4 regions of the Halopseudomonas sp. genome follow, and region 1 is predicted to be linked to each of the others. Evidence: predicted binding sites of a transcription regulator. Region 1 holds the regulator's gene; each other region holds the start of a gene.
The links. The regulator sigma-54, encoded in region 1, starts transcription at its own class of promoters, with help from an activator protein. The targets are predictions, from matches to a motif close to ANTGGCATNNANNTTGCTNT.

Region 1 (3,965 bases):
ACTCCGGAAAGCGTGCAAGGTCATTCGGCAGGTTGCGGGCATCAATGCTGATGGCGACTTCCGGCAGGCTGAAGTCGTTTTGTCGTGCCTGACGGGCCAGCTCAGGCAGCAAGCCAGCGGGTAGATTGTCGATGCAGTAAAAACCATTGTCTTCGAGCAGGTGCAGAGCGGTACTTTTGCCTGAACCGGAGCGGCCGCTGACGACAATCAGGCGCATGTCAGCCCCCGTCGCCGGCGCCGACCATGACGCGGTAGAGGGCATCCGCGTCGGGTGCTGCGCGCAGCGCGTCTCTCAGCTCGGCGTTGTCCAGCTTGCCGGCCAGCATCTTGAGAATCTGCAGGTGTTGTTCGGTGGCTTCCTGGGGGACCAGAAGTACAAAAATCAGGTCGACCGGTTGACCATCGAGCGCGTCGAAATCGATTTTGCCGTCCAGTTGCAACAGAGCTCCGATGGCCTGATGACAGTCTTCCAGACGACAGTGGGGAATAGCGATGCCGTTACCGAAACCAGTGGAGCCCAGACGTTCGCGGGCGATCAGGTTTTCGTAGATGGCGTCGGGATCCAGGTTGGTGTGCTGGGCAACCAGTTTGCCGATCAGCTCCAGCACACGTTTTTTGGATCCGCCCTGAACGCCAGCGAAAGTGCGTTCAGGGGTCAGGATGTGATCTATTTGCATGTTGATGCAGTGAGCGTCCGTTTATCGGTCGTGCGCGCCTTGCTGACGGTCGATGTGCTTTTCCTTGTGCTTGATCAGTTGGCGATCGAGCTTGTCGGTCAGCAGGTCAATGGCGGCATACATATCTGAGTGTTCTGCCAGGGCGACCACTTCACCACCGGCGATGTGCAGGGTGGCTTCGGCCTTCTGTCGGAGTTTCTCGACCTCCAGGGTGACCTGGACGTTGGTGATCTTGTCGAAATGCCGCTCCAGGCGGGACATTTTTTCGGTGACGTAGTCGCGCAGTGCGTCGGTGATATCGAGTTGGTGACCGCTAATGTTCAGTTGCATACGGCGTCTCCTGATTGGCTTGTTGTTGCTGGGTGACGACCTGTCACCCGGTATTGCCACTTGCTTGATCCCTGAACTGGATCTTCTGCGCTCAACAGCCCTGGCTCGGGGTGTTTCGGCAGGTACTAGACCAGTCTCTTGCGTTCGCTCGATGGCGCGATGTTGAGCGACTCGCGGTACTTTGCGATGGTCCGTCGGGCTACTTCGATGCCCTGTTCTTCAAGTAAACCAGCGATCTTGCTATCGCTCAATGGTTTCTTTGGGTTTTCTGCTGCGACCAGCTTTTTGATTAGCGCGCGGATGGCGGTAGACGAGAATTCTCCGCCTTCGGTGGTGCCAACATGGCTGGAAAAAAAGTATTTGAGCTCGAAAATGCCGCGCGGCGTGTGCATGTATTTCTGGGTAGTAACCCGCGAAATAGTCGACTCGTGCATGCCGACCGCTTCGGCGATGTCATGCAGCACCAGCGGCTTCATCGCCTCTTCGCCGTGCTCAAGGAAGCCGCGCTGGTGTTCGACGATCTGGGTGGCGACCTTCATCAGGGTCTCATTACGACTCTGCAGACTCTTGATGAACCAGCGCGCCTCTTGCAGGTTGTTGCGCAGGTAGGTGTTGTCGTCACTGGAGTCGGCACGGCGAACCATTGAGGCGTAGTGGCCGTTGACGCGAACCTTCGGAACCGCTTCCTGGTTCAGCTCTACCAGCCAGCGGTTGGCGTCGCGACGGACGATCACGTCCGGGATGACATATTCCGGTTCGCCCGAGGCGATCTCGGATCCCGGACGGGGGTTGAGCGTCTGAATCAGCGCAACGACGTCGCGAAGCTGGTCTTCCTTCAGCTTGCTGCGGCGCATCAACTGGGTGAAGTCGCGGCTGCCGAGCAGTTCCAGATGGTCACGAACCACACGGGTCGCCTGCTCCAGCATCGGGGTGTTTTCGGGTAGTTGGCGGATCTGCAGCAGCAAGCACTCGCGCAGGTCGCGTGCTGCAACACCAACCGGCTCGAATTGCTGGATGCGGTGCAGCACCATCTCCACCTCGTCGAGTTCTACTTCCAGCTCGGCCGGCAGGGAGGAAAGGATGTCTTCCAGCGATTCTTCGAGATAACCATCGGCATTGATGCCATCGATCAGGGCGGTGGCGATCTGATAGTCGGTTTCAGACATTGGCAGCAGGTTCAGCTGCCACTCCAGATGGCTTTGCAGCGTTTCGCCAGTGCCGGTACGTGAGGTGTAGTCCCAATCCTCGTCGTCTTGGCTGGGAAGGGAGCTGGCCGATGTCTGATAGACGTCTTCCCACTGGGTATCGACGGGCAACTCGTTAGGGATCTGCTCGTTCCAGTTGCCGTCTTGGTCGTTCTGGCCGTGCTGCTCAATGGAGTCGAGGGAAACGGGTTCGGGCATCGTGACTGCAGGTGCGTCGTCATCGCCGCTATCCTGCGCACTGCTGCCAAAGTCGTCGTCGCCGTCGTCTGCCATTTCCAGCATCGGATTGGCTTCCAGTGCTTCTTGCACCTCCTGCTGGAGGTCAAGGCTGGATAGCTGAAGCAGTCTGATGGCTTGCTGCAGCTGCGGTGTCATCGTCAGCTGCTGCCCCATCTTGAGGACGAGCGATGGTTTCATTGTGTCGCGTATTACCTTGTGCGCTTGGTCAAACCCTGTGCCGGACGGGGGCCGGACTCGTTCCCCGCTAGCATGCCTGAGTTGCGGGTGCTTTTATAGCCGGAAGGCATGACCGAGGTACACATCTTTTACTGTCTGGTCGGCCAGTACGGTCTCTGCGTCACCTTCGGCGATGATGTGGCCGTCGTTGACAATGTAGGCCTTGTCGCAGATATCCAGGGTTTCGCGGACGTTGTGGTCGGTGATCAGTACGCCGATACCCTTGTCCTTCAAATGCTGGATGATCTGCTTGATATCGTTCACAGAGATGGGGTCTACCCCGGCAAAAGGTTCGTCCAGCAGAATGAAGCTGGGGTCGGTGGCCAGGGCCCGGGCAATCTCGGCCCGACGTCGTTCACCACCGGACAGGCTCATGCCGAGGCTGTCGCTGAGATGGTGAATATGAAATTCACGCAGCAGCGATTCGAGCTTACCCTCGCGCGCCTGACGGTTCAGATCTTTTCGCGTTTCCAGAATCGCCATGATGTTTTCGGCGACCGTCAGCTTGCGGAAGATCGACGCCTCTTGTGGGAGGTAGCCGATACCTTCGCGAGCTCGACCGTGCATGGGCAGGCGGGTGACGTCTTTGCCGTTGACGGTGACCTGGCCTTCGTCGGCTTTGACCAGGCCTACAATCATGTAGAAGCAGGTGGTCTTGCCCGCACCGTTGGGCCCGAGCAGGCCGACGACTTGTCCGCTGTCAATCGATACGGACACATCTCGCACAACCTTGCGCGACTTGTAGGCCTTTGCGAGGTGCCGGGCTTGCAGTGTGGTCATGGTGCGGACGGCTCTTCGCTGGGTGTCTCAGTGCTGCGGCTGCGCGGCTGGATGACAATCTCGATACGTCCGCCGCCGTTGCTGTTGCTGGCACCGCTGCTGCTATTGCCGGCATCAACCACCTGACGCTGGATATCGTAGCTGACATGTTCGCCCTGAAAGGTATTGCCGGACTGCTCAAGGAACGCGTTCTTGATCAGCACAATGGTCTCGCGATCAGCGTGATACTCGATTGTCTCAGCGCGGGCCTTGACCGGTGGCTTGTTGGCTTCAGGGGTTTGCTGATAGGTGGCTGGGCCGCCCTGGGTCACCATGGTATTCAGTTCGCCATTGGCGTTGGTGGTCAGCGTGACGCGGGAGCCGGTAAGGCGCAGGCTGCCTTGGGTGATGACCACGTTGCCGGTGTAGACGGCGGTGTTGCGCTTGTCGTCCAGCGTCGCGCCATTGGCTTGAATGCGGATGGGTTGACTGCTGTCACTGGGCAGTGCCACAACGTGGCTCAGCGGGCAGAGTGCCA
Region 2 (3,965 bases), on a different contig from region 1:
AGGCTGAGAAGAACCATGATTGCGCGTTTGACTGGCAGCATTCCCATTACCTGAGGACGATCAGCGGTTGTTGATATGCTGCTGCAGGGCGCTGCGCGCGCTGATCAGCTGCTCGTTGCTGAGTTGGCCTGACAGCTGTTCAACGTAGCGTCGGCCACGGGACTCTCCATTGACCAGCGCCAGGCTGAGCCAGAAGTAAGCCTGCTCCAGATCCTGTGGGCCGCCATCGCCTTGCATGTAATCCAGCCCCAGACGGTATTGAGCTTCGGCTGAGTCGCGTTCTGCAGCTTCGCTCAGCCAGTGGCGCGCGGAGGCCGTGTTGGGATGGCTGCGAGCCAGTTGCAGCATCGACGGTACGTGGTCAGCCAGCGCTGCGTGGCGCAGTTGACCTTCGGCTTTGTCTGGGCTGACGGCGGTGCCGGTGCCGTTCAGATACGCCTTTGCCAACTGATAGCGTGCGCCGGGCTGGCCGCTGTTGGCCGCTTTTTGCAACCAGGCGAAGGCTTCTCTGTCCGCTTCACTGCTGCGTTGCTGCTGCAGCAGATCCGCTAGCAGCAGTTGGCCTGCGGTGTTGCCCTGTTCGGCTGAGGCGCGGGCCCAGCGCAATGCCGTGCCATTTTGGCCGGAGCTCTCGGCAATGCTCGCCAGATGATGCTGGGCTTTGGCGTCGCCGGCTTCGGCTGCGGGGGTGCAGGCGCTGGTTGCCTGGCTGTAATTGCGAATCGCGAACAGGAGGTAGCAGTTTTCCTGCTGGCTGGTCGCTGTGCCACTGCCTGCGCTTTGCGTTGTTTGCGTTGTTTGCGTTGTGCTGGGTTGCGGTACCCGATCGGCAAAGTCGCTGACCTGCTGTGGGCAGGAGAACTGATAGCCTGCGCGCAGACGCTGGAGGTTGGCCCGGGTCGCCTGTTGAGCCTGATAGCGCTGTCCGATGGCTTGGCAGCGACTGTCGCGTTCTTCACGTACCAGTGGAAGGTAGTCGGCGTAATCCGTGTCGTCCGCGTGTGCATCGAGATAGCGGGTCAGGGGGTCGATGTACTGCTGCGCGAACAGGGCTTCAACTTCAGCGTGACGCTCCTCAGCGGCCGGGTCGCCGGTCAGTCTGGCAGCGAGGTCGGCCAGGCGTTGGCTCTGGGTTTTGATCATTTCACCCGAACGGCTAAGCAAGCTGTCGGGTTGAGAAAGGCTTTGGCATCCGGTGAGGGTGATGCTCAGTCCCAGTAGCAGAGCGATGTGCGCGCGCATGATACCTCTCGGGTTGCGGCCAGTCGGACGACTCTGGCCACGGTGGCAATGGATGGCGAAGCTCGGTCGGCGGCGATGCCCTTGTCGAGTTCTGAGTATGGCCTTCCGTTGCCTTGATAGCGCGAAGCAGTTTATCAGAAGGCACGCATGGCCTGTGCAGCGCTTGGTTACACGTAAACGTCCTTAGGTAGACCTGATCCGGCCCGCCTTGTTCCGAAATTGGAACGCTTCTTGCGTAGACCCCGGTACAACGCAACATTGCGTCAAATATTTGATCTGGGGACCTTTTCGCCAATGGCTGTTGATCGCGCACAAGTGATGGGAAATATGCGGACCAATCTGGCCGGTCTGCGCCACGGCAGTCTGGGTATCCCGATTCTGCTGCTGGTGATGCTCGGCATGATGATGCTGCCGATCCCGCCGTTCCTGCTGGACGTGCTGTTCACCTTCAACATTGCGCTGTCGCTGGTGGTTCTGCTGGTCGGTGCCTATGCGCTGCGGCCGCTCGACTTTGCGGTGTTCCCGACGATCCTGCTGGTCGCTACTCTGCTGCGTCTTGCTCTGAACGTTGCCTCAACCCGCGTGGTTCTGCTCTACGGCCACGAGGGCGGTGATGCCGCCGGCAAGGTTATTCAGGCCTTTGGTGAGGTGGTGATCGGCGGTAACTACGTTGTCGGTCTGGTGGTGTTTGCGATCCTGATGATCATCAACTTTGTGGTGGTCACCAAGGGCGCGGGGCGCATCTCGGAAGTCAGTGCGCGTTTCACCCTGGATGCGATGCCCGGCAAGCAGATGGCGATCGACGCCGATTTGAACTCCGGACTGATCGATCAGGATCAGGCCAAGGCTCGTCGTCAGGAAGTCGCTCAGGAAGCCGAGTTCTACGGCTCGATGGATGGTGCAAGCAAATTCGTCCGTGGTGACGCGGTTGCTGGCCTGCTGATTCTGTTCATCAACGTGATTGGTGGTCTGGCCATCGGTATGGCGCAGCATGGCCTGCCGTTCGCCGAGGCTGGCCGCATCTATGTGCTGCTGACCATCGGTGACGGTCTGGTTGCCCAGATTCCGTCGCTGCTGCTGTCGACTGCGGCGGCGATCATGGTTACCCGGGTGTCTACCTCGGAGGACATGGGCGCGCAGGTACAGCGTCAAATGTTTGCCTCACCGAAGGCACTGGCAGTAGCGGCGGCGATCCTGATTGTCATGGGTCTGATTCCCGGCATGCCGCACTTTTCCTTCCTCAGTCTGGGGGCGATTGCCGCCGGCGGGGCCTATTTCATCGCCAAGCACCAGCAGGCCAAAGCGGAAGAGAAACAGGTGGAAGAGCGCCAGCAGGCGCAGGTGCCGGCCGTTCAGGCGCCAGAAACCCGTGAACTGGGCTGGGATGACGTGACGCCGGTTGACATGGTCGGGCTGGAAGTCGGTTATCGGCTGATTCCGTTGGTGGATCGTAACCAGGGTGGGCAGCTCTTGGCGCGCATCAAGGGCGTGCGCAAGAAACTCTCGCAGGATTTGGGTTTCCTGATGCCGTCTGTACATATTCGCGACAACCTCGATCTGGCGCCCAACGCCTATCGTTTGACGTTGATGGGAGTAGGGGTGGCGGAGGCCGAGATTTACCCTGATCGGGAGCTGGCGATTAACCCGGGTCAGGTATTTGGCGAGGTCAAGGGTATACCGGGCAAGGACCCGGCGTTTGGTCTGGATGCAGTCTGGATCGAACAGAACCAGAAGGATCAGGCGCAGTCACTCGGCTATACCGTGGTGGACGCCAGTACCGTGGTCGCCACCCACATCAATCAGATTCTCTTCAAGCATGCTCACGAACTTATCGGCCATGAGGAAGTGCAGCAGCTGATGCAGGTGCTGGCCAAGGCCTCGCCGAAGCTGGCCGAGGAGCTGGTGCCGGGCCTTATCTCACTCTCCAATTTGCTCAAGGTGCTGCAGGGCTTGCTGCAGGAGCAGGTGCCGGTACGTGACATTCGGACCATTGCCGAGGCGATCGCCAACAACTCCAACAAGAGTCAAGATACCGGCGCGTTGATCGGCGCGGTGCGGGTCGCGCTGAGTCGCTCAATCGTGCAAAGCATTGTGGGGCTTGACTCTCAGCTGCCTGTGATCACCTTGGAACCAAGGTTGGAACAGATGTTGCTACAGAGTCTGCAGAAGGCAGGTCAGGGCGCAGACGACGGTATGTTGCTTGAGCCCGGCATGGCCGAGAAGTTGCAGCGCTCGCTGGCCGAAGCAGTACAGCGGCAGGAAGTGCAGGGCAAGCCGGCAATATTGCTGGTAGCGGGGCCGATTCGGATGATGATGGCCAAGTTCGTACGCTACGCAGCCCCGGGAGCCCATGTACTGTCCTACCAGGAAATTCCGGACAGCAAGCAGGTGACCATCATTGCGACGGTCGGCCAGAACTGAGCTGCAGACTCTGAATGAATGACAGCAGCCGCCAGCGGGCGGCGCCAGAAAAGCGACGAGGTCAGCCATGAAAGTCAAACGTTTCTTTGCCGCAGACATGCGCCAGGCGATGAAGCTGGTTCGCGATGAACTGGGCGCGGATGCGTCGATCATTGCCAATCGCCGGGTTGCCGGTGGTGTTGAGCTGACCGCTGCACTGGACTATGAGGCGCCGCGCCTGACCGCGCCGACGCCCGGCCTGGACACCGAGTTGAAGAAGACCCAGGAGCGCATCGTCGCTGCGCGCGCCGAGCTGGAAGTAG
Region 3 (3,965 bases), on a different contig from region 1:
GCCGCCGCCCGGATACCACTCAAGCCAATATTGAAAGACATGGTTCTATCTCCTCGCCTACTCTAGTTCGGACGACATTTATTGAATTGCGTAAACATTGGACAAGCTGATGCTACCCAGCCCGGCCACATTGAGAAGCATCTCGCCACCGCTGCCAGCACCGAGCGAAACGCTATCAACGTTCGCAGGCAACAGCGTCGCCATCTGAGTATTGGTACCGTTGATGGTCGCCATTGCCTCAAAGGTGTAAACGCCGGGCGGCATGAGATTGCCGCCACCGTCAGTACCATCCCAGGTAAAGTCGTGCACGCCCGCCTCAAGCGCGCCCAGGTTGACGGTATCAACCAGGCTGCCTGATTCGTCGTAGACCTTGACGAAGACGTTGCTGCTACTGCTGCTCAACGCCAGCTGACCATCCAGCCCCGCCGAGGTGTCGACCACGGCCTGATCGGTCGGCACAATCACCGTGCGACCAACCATCGATGAGGCCTGCAGCGCCTGAGACGATTGGTAGCCACTCAACAGCGACTCCATGGAACCATTGAGGTTGTCGATGCCCTCTACGGTACTGAACTGCGCAAGCTGAGCGATAAACTCGCCATTCTCCTGCGGAGACAGCGGGTCCTGGTTGTTCATCTGCGCAACCAGAAGTTGCAGGAACTGATCCTTGCCAAGCTCACCGCCAGTCGCAAAGCGGTCCGAATCGAGCTGATACTGATCCAGTACTGACGTACCTGAGGAAACACTGCTGATGCTCATGGTCTATTTGTCTCCGTTCACTGACCCAGCGTCAGAACGCGCTGCAGCATGGTCTTGGCGGTATTCATCACCTCCACGTTGGTCTGATAAGACCGAGACGCGGACATCATGTTGGCCATTTCCTCTACCACGTTCACATTCGGGTAATACACATAACCGTCTTCATTGGCCATCGGGTGATCCGGCTCGTAGCGCGGCTCCAGACTGGCGTCAGATTCAACAATCCCCAACACCGCAACACCATCACCGGCCTGCTGATCAGGGCTGAACAACGAGCCACCAGTGGCCTGCTGACTATTGAAGATGGTGGCAAATACCGGATTCCGAGCGCGGTAGGTCTGATCAACGCTGCTGGAAACGGTATCGGCATTGGCAATGTTGCTGGCGACCGTATTGAGGCGCAGCGACTGTGCGCTCATACCAGAGCCGGCGATATCAAACACTTTATCGAGCGACATGATCAGTCTCCCCGGATGGCTGTCATCAGCCCTTTGAATTTGCCGTTAAGGAAGGTGAAGCTGGCCTGAAAATCGATCGCATTCTGAGCATATGCGGCCTTCTCGACTTCAGAGTCGACGGTGTTACCGTCAACCGAAGGCTGCAACTGGTTGCGATAGCGCAGACCCGCCATCTGATCAACCAGGCTCTCGAGTGCCATGTGCCCCGAATCCGTCTGCGCAACCGCCATGCTCTGGCCGTCGCCAGCCAGGCCAACGCCCTGCTGGGCCGCCAGCACTGCATTGAAATCCAGATCTCGCGCTTTGTAATTTGGGGTCTCTGCATTGGCAATATTGTTCGCCAACACCTCGGCGCGTTGAGAGCGGAATCTCAGCGCCTCTTCATGCAACCCCAGCGCACTGTCAAAGTTGATACTCATTGCCATCTTCCTCGTTTCGGCCCGTCGACCAAAAAACGTCACTGCAGGCAACAAAGCAATCAGCGTGCCAATATTATTTTTTATTTATTTTCAGCAACTTAAACGAAACGGCGTCAGAAAAGCGGCAATGCATTACCGTGAAACGGCAAGAGCAGAACCGTTCCGGCGAAAAGCGGCAAAAGAAAAGCCGGCAATAAAATGCCGGCTTCCGAGGTAGGAGTAGACAGTAAACAGCGAGGGCTAACGCGCCTTGTAAACGATCCCGGGGCTGCACTGAACCATTTGATACAGCTCAGGCAGGCCGTTGAGCGCTTCAGAGGCACCCAGCATCAGATATCCGCCGGGCTTCAGCGTGGCATGGATACGACGCAGGATGTCCTTCTTCACATCGGCGGAGAAGTAGATCAACACGTTACGGCAGAACACGAAGTCAAACTTGCCCAGCATCGAGTAGCTGTCGAGCAGGTTCATCGCCCGAAACTCAACCCGATTGCGAATTGCCGGCTTGACCGCCCAACGCCCCGGACCTAACTGGTCGAAATAGCGCGCCAATCGGTCCTGAGAAAGCCCTCGCGCGACAGACAGGCTGTCGTACTCAGCGCTCTTGGCCGCATTGAGGATGCCGCCCGAGAGGTCAGTCGCAACGATTTGAGCGCCACCGCGCAACTGCCCCAGATTGCTTCGCTCAAACTCATCAATCGCCATACTCAGCGAGTAAGGTTCCTGACCAGACGAACAGGCCGCTGACCAAATCCGCAGACGCTGGCCGGGCGAGTTCTTGATGAACTCCGGAATCAACCTGTTTTTAAGCACGTCGAACGGATAGACGTCCCTGAACCAGAGAGTCTCGTTGGTCGTCATCGCATCAATGACAGACTCACGCAGACCGCCGCGCGGCTGCGACTGGATTCGTTTGACCAACTCCCCGAGATTCGCGATACCTTCCTGCTCGAGCAGGCGGTTCAGTCGGCTAGACACCAGATACTGCTTGTTGTCCCCCAACACAATGCCGCACGCCTTTTCCAGAAAGTCCCGGAACAGCTGAAAATCCTGATTCGCCAATGTCACGAAGCCTGCCTTGTCTCAATTGAATCCATGTTGCTAGGCCTGCCCATCGGCATCGCCGCGCAGGGAGTGCAACCGCGCGATCACCCGCTGAGCCAGGTCGTCCGGCTTGAACTTGGCCAGGAAATCGTCCGCCCCGACCTTCTTGACCATCGCCTGGTTGAACACCCCGGACAGCGAGGTGTGCAGCATGATGTGCAACTTGTTCAGACGCGGGTCATTACGAACCTCGGCAGTCAAGGTATAGCCATCCATCTCTGGCATCTCGATATCCGAGATCATCATCAACAGAGACTCACTGACATCTTCACCTTCATCTGCCCGCGCCTTGAGCCAGTCAAGAGCCTGACGACCGTCGTTCAGCGCGACAATCTCGACACCAATCTCTTGAAGACAGCGCATGACCTGCTTGCGAGCAATGGATGAGTCATCGACGATGAGCACTCGCCGCGAAACTGCCTCGGCCTGGGTACCGGCATCAACCACACCCTCGGAGACTTTCTCGTTAGCCGGAACCACCTCCGCCAAGACCTTCTCGACGTCGATGATTTCTACCATTTGGTTATCGACCCGGGTCACTGCCGTGAGGTAATGCTCGCGGCCCGTGCCCTTTGGCGGCGGATGGATCTCGGACCAGTTCATATTCACGATGCGCTCTACCGAACGCACGAGAAAACCCTGAACCTTGTAGTTGTACTCGGTGATAATGACGAAGGCAGTCTCAAGATCATCAAGGCCGGGGCCACCGGTCGCCCGGTTAAGGTCAAGAATCGGCAGAGTGCCACCGCGGATGTGTGCTACTCCGCGCACCACTGGATGCAGCTTAGGCATCGCCGTCAGCCGCGGACACTGGAGCACTTCCTTCACCTTGAAGACATTGATGCCGTACAACTGATTACCGGCCAGCCTGAACAGCAGCAGTTCGAGTCGGTTCTGGCCTACCAACTGGGTTCGTTGGTTGACTGAATCCATCACACCAGCCATGGACTGCTCCTCATGTTTGAATCGGGTGAAACGGCATGCTTCATGCAGGTCCATCGATAGACGACAGTAATCTGACGGACATCACCCAACTGTTTGTAGGTAATTGTATGCGTTTTATCACCGGGTGCGCGGTATTGGCGATATTTTTTTCCGCCAGCGCAAGCGCCAACCCGCTTATCGATCAGCTTATCGGCGTGACCAGCACATATCTTGAGCAGGAAGTGACTCAGTATGCGAGCACGCTGGGAGGCGAGCCACGCCATGAGGTTCAAATCAGCCG
Region 4 (3,965 bases), on a different contig from region 1:
CCTGGGTGATGCGGCGACAGCCGGCATACTGAAAAAAAGAGGGGGGCATTATACAGACCCAAAGGTGACAATGGGTGTTTTTTGTTCAAAACACCCCGCCATTACTTCAATTGCGCCGAGCAGAACCGCAGCTCGGCAAAGCTATTTAGCGCTTGCTGCTGCCGACCGGACGCAGCACACGCACGTTGCCGTGACCTTCATCGAGCAGATACTGGGCATGCAACTGGCTCATCACGCCTTTTTCGCAATACAGCAGATAAGCACGAGACGGATCCAGTTCGGCAAAGCGGCTGTTAAGGGTATAGAAAGGAATTGATTGCACTTCCACCCCCTCCAACTGCAACGGGCGCAGCTCCTGTTCATCCGGGTGGCGGATGTCGATCACGATCTGGCCCGTCAGCGCCTGCTCGACAATCTCGACCGGCGAACCGCCCTCCATCATTTCGCCCAGCTCGCTGCATTCGCTGTAGACGGCATTCTCAACCGCCTGCGACAGCACCTCGAAATCGAACTCGGCCTCGGCCGCCTCAACCCGCGCCACCGTGGTGCGAATCGCCGGACTAACGGAGATCACCCCGCAGTACTCGGGCATGCTGCTGGAAAACTCCAGCGTGCCGATACGCCGCGCAACATCAATGATGTCCAGCTTGCTGGTGGTAATCAGCGGGCGAATGACCAGGCGCTCGGCAACCTTGTCGATCACACTCAGGTTCGGCAGGGTCTGGCTGGCAACTTGGGCAATCGCCTCACCGGTAACCAGCGCATCAATACCCAGACGATAGGCCACGCGGTCTGCCGCACGCAGCATCATGCGCTTGAGCACCACGCCCATCTGGCTGTTTTCGACGTTCTGCAGAATCTCGGCAACGACGCCCTCAAACGGCACACTGACAAAGCGCAGGCGATGACTGGTCGCGTAACGCTCCCACAGATAATGGGCGACCTGACGCACACCCAGCTCATGGGCACGGCCACCCAGATTGAAGAATACAAAGTGCGGCAGCAGACCCCGCTGGAGCATCTGATAACTCGCCACGGTGGAGTCAAAGCCACCGGACAGCAAACTAAGCACCGGCTCCATGGTCCCCAGCGGGAAGCCACCCATCCCCTCGTGGCGCGCCTGGATCAGATAAATCTTCTGATCACGGATCTCGACGTGCACTTCCACTTCAGGATCTTTCAGCGACACGCCCGCTGCGCCGCAGCGCCTGTTGAGTGCGCTACCCACTTTGATCGCGACATCCTGCGAGGAGAACGGATGAGTGCCCACGCGCTTGCAGCGCACCGCGAAGGTTTTGCCGTGCAGCTGCTCGCCAACGTTGGTCACACAGAGTTCGATCAATTCATCGATGGTGCCGAGCGGATACTCGTGCACCTCGAAGCAATGCGAAATGCCCGGCGTGTTGCGCAACCGCTCGATACAGCGCTGCTGCAACGCTGGGTCAGGCCCCAGATTGACTTCAAGACTGTCCCAGTTGCCGTTGACCCGGGCTTGCGGATCGACCGCCGACAGCACCTTTTTCAAATTGCCCTTCAATTGGGCAATGAAACGCTTGCGAACCTGGCGGCTCTTGATGGTAATTTCCGGGAAAAATTTGATGATCAGTTTCATGGGGCTGGCATATCGTGCGCAAAGCGCTGCATTATACGCGCAGCAGGCGCCCGGCGCTCGGCTAACTGCCGGGCGGGCAATGCACCAACTTGGCGCACAAACATCGTTCATTGCACCAACAAGGTGCTCCAGAATGGTGCGCACCACCAGGTTTCAGTGCAAGAGGCGCCAAACACGGGGCTTACAGCCAATGCTCCGAAATGGCACACCTTTTGCTCACTTGTAATGCAACCGAGCAGCGGCTCAACCGCTGGACGTTATATTGAGGCGCCAGACCGGCTGTCTGGCAAACGATTCCTTTTGGAGGAAACCATGTCGAAAGCGATGCAACTGATCAACGAGCATGACGTGAAGTGGGTAGACCTGCGCTTCACCGATACCAAGGGCAAACAGCAGCACGTCACCATGCCGGCCCGTGATGTCAACGAAGACTTCTTCGAAGACGGCAAGATGTTCGACGGCTCCTCGATTGCCGGCTGGAAAGGCATCGAAGCGTCCGACATGATCCTCATGCCCGATGACAGCACTGCGGTTCTGGATCCGTTCACCGAAGAGCCGACCCTGATCATCGTCTGCGACATCATCGAGCCCTCCACCATGCAGGGCTACGAGCGCGACCCGCGCGGCATCGCCAAGCGCGCTGAAGAGTACCTGAAGTCCACCGGTATCGGTGACACCGTATTCGTTGGCCCGGAGCCGGAATTCTTCGTATTCGACGAAGTGAAGTTCAAGTCCGACATCTCCGGCTCCATGTTCAAGATCTTCTCCGAACAGGCTTCCTGGAACACTGACGGCGACTTCGAGACTGGCAACAAAGGCCACCGTCCGGGCGTCAAAGGTGGTTACTTCCCGGTTCCGCCGGTCGATCACGACCACGAAATCCGTACTGCCATGTGTAACGCCATGGAAGAAATGGGCCTGACCATCGAAGTTCACCACCACGAAGTGGCAACTGCTGGCCAGAACGAAATCGGCGTACTGTTCAACACCCTGGTGAAGAAAGCCGACGAAGTACAGACCCTGAAGTACTGCGTACACAACGTTGCTGACGCGTTCGGCAAAACTGCTACCTTCATGCCGAAGCCGCTGTACGGTGACAACGGTTCCGGTATGCACGTTCACATGTCCATCTCCAAGGACGGCACCAACACCTTCGCTGGCGAAGGTTACTCCGGCCTGTCTGACACCGCCCTGTACTTCATCGGCGGTATCATCAAGCACGGTAAGGCGCTGAACGCGTTCACCAACCCGTCTACCAACTCCTACAAGCGTCTGGTTCCGGGCTTCGAAGCACCGGTCATGCTGGCCTACTCCGCCCGCAACCGCTCTGCCTCGATCCGTATTCCGTACGTTTCCAGCCCGAAAGCACGCCGCATCGAAGCTCGCTTCCCTGATCCGGCTGCCAACCCCTACCTGTGCTTTGCAGCACTGCTGATGGCGGGTCTGGACGGTATCCAGAACAAGATCCACCCTGGCGATGCAGCCGACAAGAACCTGTACGATCTGCCGCCGGAAGAGTCCGCACAGATCCCGCAGGTTTGCGGCAGCCTGAAGGAAGCGCTGGAGTCCCTGGACGCTGGCCGCGAGTTCCTGACCAAGGGCGACGTGTTCACCAACGAATTCATCGACGCTTACATCGAGCTCAAGAGCGCCGAAGAAATCAAGGTTCGCACCTTCGTTCACCCGCTGGAATACGACCTGTACTACAGCGTCTGATCCAGAGACAGGCAACTGTCACCCCAAAAAGGGCGCCCAGTCGGGCGCCCTTTTTTTACGCCCGTCGCAGATACGGATCAGGGTAGTTGCCAGCCCTCGCCGACGGTGCCAGCATGCGCATATGTCTCAAGGAGAGTACGAAAATGCCGCGCACGCTTATCTTTGCCCTCTGCAGCGCACTGATCTTCTGCCAAGGTGTCAGCGCCGAGATCTACACATGGACGGATGCGGACGGAAATACCGTCTACTCGGACAAGCCGTCCCCCAACGCCCAGCGCATTGAGGTCAGCACCCCCAACTCGATGGAGCCTCCGCGACCTACTCCTTCGTACAACCAGAACAGCAGCCAGGCGGATACCTCAAGCTCGACTCAGAGCCGCTACCGCCGGGTGGAAATCACCAGCCCCGCCAACGACAGCGCCGTGCGCGCCAACGACGGCAATATCACCCTCAGCGTCGCCATTGATCCGCCACTGCGCAGCGGCGCCTTGCTGCGTGCACGGGTTGACGGCACCCTCGGCGCCCAAGCCCTGCCCGGCGCGGGCCAGACCCAGGCCAACCTGACCCTGCCAAACCTGGATCGGGGGTCGCACCAGATTGAAGCAGTGATTACCGATACCCGCGGCAAGGAAATCGG

Region 2: a site for sigma-54 is predicted at 1,461-1,480, ahead of flhA (flagellar biosynthesis protein FlhA). Genes of this name have one in related genera too.
Region 3: a site for sigma-54 is predicted at 1,689-1,708, ahead of flgB (flagellar basal body rod protein FlgB). Genes of this name have one in related genera too.
Region 4: a site for sigma-54 is predicted at 1,812-1,831, ahead of glnA (glutamate--ammonia ligase). Genes of this name have one in related genera too.

What each region holds. Positions count from the first base shown of each region.
Region 1 is NZ_JAYPMU010000008.1:24,114-28,078, reverse strand. It holds gene rapZ (RNase adapter RapZ) at 1-217, opposite strand, end outside; gene ptsN (PTS IIA-like nitrogen regulatory protein PtsN) at 219-677, opposite strand; gene hpf (ribosome hibernation-promoting factor, HPF/YfiA family) at 699-1,007, opposite strand; gene AAFM31_RS07940 (RNA polymerase factor sigma-54) at 1,133-2,629, opposite strand; gene lptB (LPS export ABC transporter ATP-binding protein) at 2,723-3,448, opposite strand; gene lptA (lipopolysaccharide transport periplasmic protein LptA) at 3,445-3,939, opposite strand.
Region 2 is NZ_JAYPMU010000001.1:326,273-330,237, reverse strand. It holds gene AAFM31_RS01495 (EAL domain-containing protein) at 1-41, opposite strand, end outside; gene AAFM31_RS01490 (tetratricopeptide repeat protein) at 61-1,242, opposite strand; gene flhA (flagellar biosynthesis protein FlhA) at 1,537-3,663, shown strand; gene flhF (flagellar biosynthesis protein FlhF) at 3,731-3,965, shown strand, end outside.
Region 3 is NZ_JAYPMU010000030.1:20,309-24,273, forward strand. It holds gene AAFM31_RS16190 (flagellar hook protein FlgE) at 1-41, opposite strand, end outside; gene flgD (flagellar hook assembly protein FlgD) at 79-759, opposite strand; gene flgC (flagellar basal body rod protein FlgC) at 777-1,217, opposite strand; gene flgB (flagellar basal body rod protein FlgB) at 1,220-1,636, opposite strand; gene AAFM31_RS16210 (protein-glutamate O-methyltransferase CheR) at 1,877-2,704, opposite strand; gene AAFM31_RS16215 (chemotaxis protein CheV) at 2,738-3,685, opposite strand; gene flgA (flagellar basal body P-ring formation chaperone FlgA) at 3,793-3,965, shown strand, end outside.
Region 4 is NZ_JAYPMU010000014.1:90,761-94,725, reverse strand. It holds gene thiI (tRNA uracil 4-sulfurtransferase ThiI) at 146-1,612, opposite strand; gene glnA (glutamate--ammonia ligase) at 1,925-3,328, shown strand; gene AAFM31_RS12100 (DUF4124 domain-containing protein) at 3,472-3,965, shown strand, end outside.